DNA from 2 places in the Burkholderia sp. MSMB0856 genome. Region 1 is predicted to be linked to the other one. Evidence: riboswitches for the same ligand, from Rfam matches in the RefSeq annotation. Region 1 holds a riboswitch; the other holds the start of a gene.
The links. A riboswitch is a leader RNA that binds a small molecule or an ion and turns the genes downstream of it on or off. The one in region 1 is predicted to bind cobalamin.

Region 1 (4,316 bases):
TGGGGCCGAGCAGCCGGCCCCGCGGTGCCGCGAGCCGCGCGCACGGCTCGGCCACGCCCGCGACGCCGAAACGCGCGAGCGCGGCCGCCGACGGGCCGCTCAATGGCGGTTCGGGGCACTGCGCGAGTTGCGCCGCGTCGAACGCGACGAGCGGCCAGCCGCGGCGTGCGCACAGCATGCGCAGCGGCCGGGCGCGCGCCTTGTCGGCGAGCGTCGCGACGACGGCCGGCTCGGCATCAGGGTAGTGCTTCAGCGCCGCGCGAATCGCGGCATCGAGTTGCGCGGCCGTCACGTCCGCGCGAAACCCGACGCCGAGCGCGACGCGCATCATGCGCGGCCGCCGAGCGCCGCGCGCACGGCCGGATCGCCGGCAAGCGCGGCGACGCGGCCGATCACGACGATCGCGGGCGAACCGATACCGGTCGCGCCCACGCGTTCGACGATGGTGTCGAGCGTCGCGAGCACGTGCCGCTGCCCGTCGCGCGTCGCGTTCTCGATCGCCGCGCACGGCATGTCGCCGGGCACGCCGCCGTCGCGCAGCGCGGCCACGATCGCGTCGAGCCGGCGTATGCCCATGTAGATCACGATCGTCATGCGCGTCGCGGCCAGCGCGCGCCAGTCGGGTTCGTCGGCACCCGCGCCGTGGCCCGTGACGAAGATCACGCCCTGCGCGTCGCCGCGATGCGTGACCGGAATGCCGAGCGCGGCCGGAGCCGCGATACCGGCCGTGATGCCGTTCACGACCTCGACCGGGAAACCCGCCGCGCCGAGCGCGAGCAGCTCCTCGCCGCCGCGGCCGAACACGAACGGATCGCCGCCCTTGAGCCGCGCGACGCTGCGGCCCGCACGCAGGTGTGCGAGCATCGCGGCGACGATCGCCTCCTGCGGCGTCGATGCATGGCCGCCGCGCTTGCCGACGTGCTCGATGCGCGCGTCGGCGCGCGCATGGCGCAATACGTCGGGGTTCACGAGGTCGTCGACGAGCAGCACGTCGGCCGCGGCGATCGCGCGCACGGCCTTCAGCGTCAGCAGATCGGCGTCGCCGGGGCCGGCGCCGACGAGCCAGGCGCGGCTCATCGGACGCGGCACGGCGCACACCGTGTCGTGGCAGTGGAAAGGGGACGGCGAGCGGCACATCGGCGGCCGGCGGACAGGCAAGGCATGATGGATCGGGCGATGCCCGCGCGAACGCGGGCGGGAAGCGCACCCCATCCGTCCCCCGCGGATCGGGCGTTCGGCGAGCAGCGGGCTCGCCCCTTGCGTCGGCCGGTATCCGGGCTGGCCGCTTGCCAGGCCGCAGCCTTCCCGCCCGCTGAAGGGCAGTGGCATCGCGGGCGGCCTGGGCGCGTGCGGGGGGAACCGCGGCGCGCGGGCGGCGTACCGTTGCGGGGACAGCACAGGCCGGGCGGACTTCCGCCTCCTGTTTCCCGTTTAACTGCGTGCGCGGAATGCGCATGCGAGCACCGAACGCGGCGCATACGATAGCACAGCGATCGGCCCGCGCGAACCCGCCCCGCGGGCGCCGCGAGCGCCCCCGGCGCGATGCCGCGGCCGTGCCAACCGCGCCGCGTCGGCCCGTTCCGCCTTGACGCTCCCCGCACCGCCGCCTACACTCGCACGCGTTTTGGTGCTCGCGCGCGCTCCTCCGGCGCGCGCAGTTAAACGGGAAACAGGGAGCCTGGCTGCACCGCAGTCGAGCCAACCTGTGCTGCCCCCGCAACGGTAAGCGAACGCATCGCGCCCAGCGCGATGCAGCGCCGCTTCGCCGCATGCCTGCCGCATGCGGACGACCGCCACTGGATGCCGCGCATCCGGGAAGGCGAAGCGGCGTGTTCGTCAGCCCGGATACCGGCCAGAACGTGGGGTTCAGCGCCGCGGGGAGGCGGCGCATCGTCCACGGCCGCAGCACGCCCGACGCCCGAACGCTGCCCGCTTCCTTTGCCGACCCGTCAGCCGCATCGCGCGCGGGCCGGGGCGAAGAACGGCCAGCGGCGCGGGCCGGGCCGACGACGGCCGTGTTGGCATTCATCATGTCGACCGTTCGCAAAGGAGCATCATGCTCGACTCGTTCTTCCGTCTGTTCAACGACAGCTCATCCGGGCTGCGCGGCAAAATCGTCGCGATCTATTCATTGCTCGTCGCCTTCAACGTCGGCGCGTGGATCTGGGCCTTCGTCGCGTTTCGCGACCAGCCCGTGCTGCTGGGCACCGCGCTGCTCGCCTACGTGTTCGGATTGCGCCACGCGGTCGACGCCGACCATATCGCCGCGATCGACAACGTCACGCGCAAGCTGATGCAGGAGGGCCGCAGCCCGCTCGGCGCGGGCCTGTTCTTCTCGCTCGGCCATTCGACGGTGGTGATCGTGATGTCGGTCGCGGTCGCGCTGACCGCGGCGTCGCTCGCGCGTTTCGAGAGCATGAAGACCTGGGGCGGCGTGATCAGCACGAGCGTGTCGGCGTTCTTCCTGCTGGTGCTCGCGGCCGCCAACCTGCTGATCCTGATCTCCGTCTACCGGACGTTTCGCGCGGCCCGCCGCGGCGAGGCGATCGTCGACGCCGACCTCGACATGCTGATGAACCAGCGCGGCGTGCTGGCCCGCCTGTTCCGGCCGCTGTTCCGCCTCGTGTCGCGCAGCTGGCACCTGTATCCGGTCGGCTTCCTGTTCGGCTTCGGCTTCGACACCGCGACCGAAATCGCGCTGTTCGGCATTTCGGCCACGCAGGTGCAGGGCGGCCTGTCGTTCTGGTCGGTGATGGTGCTGCCGGTGCTGTTCACCGCGGGCATGACGCTCGTCGACACGACCGACGGCATCCTGATGATGGGCGCGTACCGCTGGGCGTACGTGCGGCCGATCCGCAAGATCTACTACAACATGACGATCACGTTCGTGTCGGTGCTGGTCGCCGCGCTGATCGGCGGCATCGAGGTGCTCGCGCTGCTCGCGGATAAACTGTCGCTGCAGGGGCCCGTGTGGAATTTCTCGACGATGGTCGCATCGCATTTCGGGATGCTCGGCTACGTCGTGATCGGCCTGTTCCTCGCGTGCTGGATCGTGTCGGCCGCGATCTACCGCCTCAAACGCTACGACGAGATCGACGTGACGCTCTCGGCCTGACTCCCTTTTCGACACAGGATCCACCATGACCTTACGCAAGCTTCCCGTCACGATCGTCACGGGCTTTCTCGGCAGCGGCAAGACCACGCTGATGCGCCACATCCTGCAGCACGCCGAAGGCCGCCGTATCGCGGTGATCGTCAACGAATTCGGCGAGCTCGGCATCGACGGCGAAATCCTCAAGGGCTGTGGCATCGGCTGCGAGGACGCGGACGGCGCGCAGGGCGAAGCGTCGGGCCAGCTGTACGAACTCGCGAACGGCTGCCTGTGCTGCACCGTGCAGGAGGAGTTCTATCCGGTGATGGAAGCGCTCGTCGAGCGCCGCGCCGACATCGATCACGTCCTGATCGAGACGTCGGGCCTCGCGCTGCCGAAGCCGCTCGTGCAGGCCTTCAACTGGCCGACGATCCGGAACAGCTTCACGGTCGACGCGGTCGTGACCGTCGTCGACGGTCCGGCCGCCGCGAGCGGCCAGTTCGCCGAGAACCCGCAGGCCGTCGACGCGCAGCGCCGCGCCGATCCGAACCTCGACCACGAATCGCCGCTGCACGAACTGTTCGCCGATCAGCTGTCGTCCGCCGACCTCGTGATCGTGAACAAGGCCGACCTCGTCGCCGACGCGCGGTTCGCCGAGGTCGAAGCCGCGATCCGCGAGGAAATCGCGCCGCAGGTGAAGATCGTGCGCGCGACGCGCGGCGAACTGGACGTCGCGATGCTGCTCGGGCTCGAATCGGCGTCGGAGGAAACCATCCACCTGCGGCACGACCATCACGGCTCGGCCGACGACGGCGATCACGACCACCATCACGACGATTTCGATTCGGTGGTGGTGTCGGGCGATGCGGGCACGCGCGAGGCGACGATCGCCGCGCTGCAGCGTGTCGTCGAGACGCATACGATCTACCGCGCGAAAGGCTTCGCCGCGCTGCCCGATGCGCCGATGCGGCTCGTGATCCAGGGCGTCGGCCGCCGCTTCGACAGCTACTTCGACCGTCGCTGGCAGGACGGCGAAACGCGTGCGAGCCGCTTCGTGCTGATCGGCGAGGATCTCGACGCGGCCGCGCTGCAGCGCGCGTTCGACGCCGCGTGCGCGGCCGACCTGCAACAGGCGTAACGCGCGATGCATCTGCTGCGCACCACGCCGGGCGGCTTCGTCGACGATACGCAGGGCGTCGTCCGGATCGACCAGCAGCCGGCCGAC
Region 2 (4,316 bases), on a different replicon from region 1:
GCGAGGCCGGAAGCGGCCGGCGTGGATAGCATTCTTGCGTGGCGACGGCCGGCGAACCCCTACCGGCCCGCTCACCGGCCCCTGTCGTAACGCTCAGATCGGGAGAGAGATGAAACAGCGCGCAATGCCGGCACGCGGCCGCATGCTGCCGGGCCTCGGCGCCCGCCTGCTGGACGAGCTGACGCGTAGCGGCGCACCGCCGGCGGAACGACTGACGACGCCGGCCGCCGACGTCGCGTCGACGACGCCCAGCGGCTTCGTCGCGCTGTACCGCGACGCAATCGAGCGGCTCGAGGCGCAGGTTGCGCGCGGCAACGGCCATCCGCCGATGCGCAAGCAGGAAGTCGACCTGATGTGCCGCTGCCTGCTCAGTTGCGCGACGCTCGCCGACGCGATCCGCTGCGCGGCCGAATTCTGCGAGATGCTGACGCCGCGCGCCGGCGCGCTGTCGCTCGCGGTGCGCGACGGGCGCGCGACGTTCCGGATGGATTCGCTGCGCCGCACGCGCAGCCCGGCCGCGTGCCTCGTCGACCTGACGGGCTTGTTCTGCTATCTGCAGCTGTTCGGCTGGCTGATCGGGCAGCCACTTCGACCGGACGAAGTCTGGCTCGGCCATCCGCGCCGCGACGACGCGATGCCGCTGCTCGGGCTGTTCAACGCGCCGGTCGATGTCGGCCGCAAAACCTATGGCTTCGCATTCGACGCCGCGCGGCTCGATGCCCGCGTGATCCGCCAGCCGGGCGAACTGGCCGCATTCCTCGTCGATTTTCCGTTTCGTCTGATCGATGCGGCGCCGGCCGTCGTGTCATGGGCGCAGCAGGTGCGCGGCTTTCTCGACGCGGCGCTCGCGCGCGAGCAGGCGCTGCCCGCGCTTGCGGCGCTGGCGACATGGCTCGGCGTCAGCGAGGCGACGTTGCGACGGCGGCTGGCGGCCGAAGGCAGCGGCTATCACGCGTTGCGCGAGCAGTGTCTCGCCGACGTCGCGCGACGCTGCCTGCGCGAGTCCGATTGGCCGGTCGCGCGGATCGCCGCGCATCTCGGGTTCGGCGGCGAGGAAGCATTCCGGCGGGCGTTCGTGCGATGGACGGGCGTCGCGCCGAGCCGGTTCCGCCGCAATTGCCGCGCGGCCAGTGCGCCCTTTCCTCAGATGTAAAGTAAAGGGGTCCTCATGTCTCGCAAGCGAGGATTTGGAAAAGAATCCGGCGAGCACTGACGTTTTTTCGCATCCCCGCGCGCTTCGCCAATTGACGCGCCGGAGCGCTCGCCATTACGCTTGCGCGCTGATGGTTCCCGGAGACGGGATCAAAAGGGAACGCAGGAGAGGCAGCGCCTCGAATCTGCGGCTGCCCCCGCAACTGTGAGCGGCGAATCCGCACTACTCCAAGCCACTGGGAAACCGGGAAGGCCGGTGCGAATAGCGACCCGCGAGCCAGGAGACCTGCCATCGACCCGAGGTCCAAGCAGCCGCGCCGGGCGGGGTGTCCCGGAGCGCCAGGCACCGCCTTTGGCGGTCGCCCCCGTTGCATGGACGGCCCGACCTCAGGACCCTTCAGATGTCCAGTCTTTCCGCCTCCGCTTCCTCGCCGGAAGCGTCGTGCCGTCGCGCCAGCCAAGGGCGCGGCGTGTCCGCACGCGTGTGCCGTGCCGCGTCGTTCGATCCGCGCGACGACCGCCCATGCCGTCCGGTCTCGCGATAGACCAATACGAACCCGGGCGGTACGCACCGCCACCCGCTTACGCTCGTCGTACCTGCAACACGATCACGCTCATTGCCTCATGAATCTTCGCCACCTTCTCGCCACGTCCGCCGCCACGGCGCTGTTCGCCCCGATCGCCCAGGCCGCCGGCGACACGGCGCTCCCGCAGCCGCCCCAACCCGCCGCAGCCGCCGACCTGCCGACGATCAGCGTGACCGACACGCGGCACCTGCCCGAATCGTTCGACCAGCGCTATGCGACGACGCAGGTGCTCACGCGCGCCGATCTCGATCGGCTGTCGCCGAGCGACCCGAGCATCACGCAGGCGCTCGCGACGCTGCCGGGCGTGACCGTCTCGCAGAACGGCGGCCCCGGCTCGTCGGCGTCCGTAAGCATCCGCGGCTCGTCCGCCAACCAGGTCGCGGTGTTCATCGACGGCATCCGGATCGGCTCGCCGACGACCGGCATCGCGCCGTGGGCCGACCTGCCGACCGACGCGTTCGAACGCGTCGAGGTGATCTCGGGGCCGGCCGCCGCATCGTTCGGCGCGAACGCGATGGGCGGCGTCGTGCAACTGTTCACGCGCCGCGCCGCAGGCCAGCCGAACCAGACGACCGTGTCGTTCGGCGGCGGCTCGAACAAGACCTTCGACACGCAGGTGCGCACGTCGGGCACCGTGCCGTCGACGGGGCCGCTCGCCGCGCTCGGCGGCCTCACCTACACGCTCGGCCTGCACGACTACAACACGGCCGGCATCGACGCAACGCGGCCGTTCGCATACGGGCACGAGGCCGGCCGCAATCCGTATCACGCGCAGGACCTCGATGCGCGACTCGGCTACGCGCGCGACAACTGGTCGATCTCGACGTTCGCGCTGTATCACCGTTCCGACCTGTCCTATGACAACGCCGGCTTTGCGAATCGCGAGCTCGATCATCAGCTGACGACCGGCATCGCGTTCCATCTCGACATCACGCCCGACACGCAGTTCGACCAGTCGTTCGGTTATGCGAACGACCGCCAGTTCCTGTATGCGAGCGACCCGACCATTCCAACCGACCAGATCAACTCGCAGCGCATCAGTTCGTCGACGTCGCTGACCCATCAGGAACACGGCTTCCGGCTGTTCGGCCTGCCGCTGTCGGGCGAGACGAAGGTCGCGTACGACTTCACGCGCGAACAGGCCTTCCTGCCGGTCGACGTGCCGGACGGCGTGCCCACGCGCAACGACTCCGCGTTCTCGCTGCATCAGTCGGCGACGCTCGGCAGCGTGACGATGTTCGTCGCGGGGCGGCACGAGATCATCGCCGGCAAGGCCGTGAACACCGGCAACGCCGCGCTGTCGTGGGCCATCACGCCGGTCTATACGGCCCGCGTGTCGTACGGCAACGCGTTCCGCCTGCCCTCGTTCAACGATCTGTACTACCCGGGCTACGGCAACCCGGACCTGAACCCGGAACGCAGCGATTCGGTCGAGGCCGCGCTCGATGCGAACACGGCGTACGGCACGTTCAGCGCCGCGATCTACGACACGCGCATCAACAACCTGGTTGCCTACAACCCCGCGACGCGCTCGCCGATGAACATCGGTCGCTCGCATATTCGCGGCATCGACCTGTCGTACAAGGGCACGATCGGCCGTTATACGCCGGTGAGCGTCGCGGTCGGTTTCCTGAATCCCCAGGACGAAACCAACGACAGCTGGCTCAACCGCCGGCCGCGCCAGACGGTCAGCGTCAACGTCGACCACACGTGGGACGAATTCAACCTGCACGCACTGAGCACGGGCGCGTCGCTGAACTACGGCGGCACGACGTTCGACGACCCGGCCAACACGACGTATCTGCCGTCGTACCTGACCGTGAACCTGCGCGCGTCGTACAGGATCAATTCGCACCTGACGGTGTCGGCGACGCTGTCGAACCTGTTCGACCGTCAGTACATGACCGCGTACGGCTACAACACGCTCGGCCGCACCGCGTTCGGCAAGGTCAGCTACACGTTCTGACCGCGCGCGCGGTGTGCCGGTGCCGCGGCTTGCGTCATGACCAGACGACGCCGCGCATGCCCGCGATCAACTGGATCGCGCCGAACACCGCGATCACGACGGCCGACACGCGCGACAGCCCGTGCATGAACGTGAGCGGCATCTTCGTGCGCAACGCGGCGGTCGCGCTGCTCAAGCACAGCCACCACGTCGCGGATCCGAGGAACACGCCCGCGACCATCGACGCCACGGTCGGCCCCATCGTGCCGGCATGCGTGCCCGCCAGCGGGCCGAGCGCCGCGAAGATCCCGACGAAAGACAGGATCGTCATCGGGTTCGACAGCGTGAGGCCGAAGGTCGTCAGGAAATCGCGCAGCACGGTCGTGCGCGGCACGTCCTGCACCGCAGCCGACGCGGCCGGCGCCTGCCGCGCGATGGACCAGGCCAGCCATACGAGGAACGCACCGCCGACGATTTTCAGCGCGACGGTCAGCATCGGAAACGCGGTAACGATGCCGGCGACGCCCAGCGCGCCGAGCAGCCCGTAGATCGCATCGGCGCACGCGGCGCCGATGCCCGTCGCGAACCCCGCGTGAAAGCCGCGACTCAGGCTGCGCTGGATACAGAGCATG

Region 2: another riboswitch for cobalamin. It lies ahead of WS87_RS23420 (TonB-dependent receptor domain-containing protein); the one in region 1 lies ahead of WS87_RS09705 (HoxN/HupN/NixA family nickel/cobalt transporter).

What each region holds. Positions count from the first base shown of each region.
Region 1 is NZ_CP013427.1:1,803,552-1,807,867, reverse strand. It holds gene WS87_RS09715 (cobalamin biosynthesis protein) at 1-331, opposite strand, end outside; gene cobA (uroporphyrinogen-III C-methyltransferase) at 328-1,077, opposite strand; cobalamin riboswitch at 1,248-1,484, opposite strand; cobalamin riboswitch at 1,609-1,871, shown strand; gene WS87_RS09705 (HoxN/HupN/NixA family nickel/cobalt transporter) at 2,057-3,115, shown strand; gene cobW (cobalamin biosynthesis protein CobW) at 3,141-4,229, shown strand; gene cobN (cobaltochelatase subunit CobN) at 4,236-4,316, shown strand, end outside.
Region 2 is NZ_CP013428.1:1,317,294-1,321,609, forward strand. It holds gene WS87_RS23415 (helix-turn-helix transcriptional regulator) at 110-1,153, shown strand; cobalamin riboswitch at 1,268-1,460, shown strand; gene WS87_RS23420 (TonB-dependent receptor domain-containing protein) at 1,777-3,705, shown strand; gene WS87_RS23425 (LysE family translocator) at 3,740-4,316, opposite strand, start outside.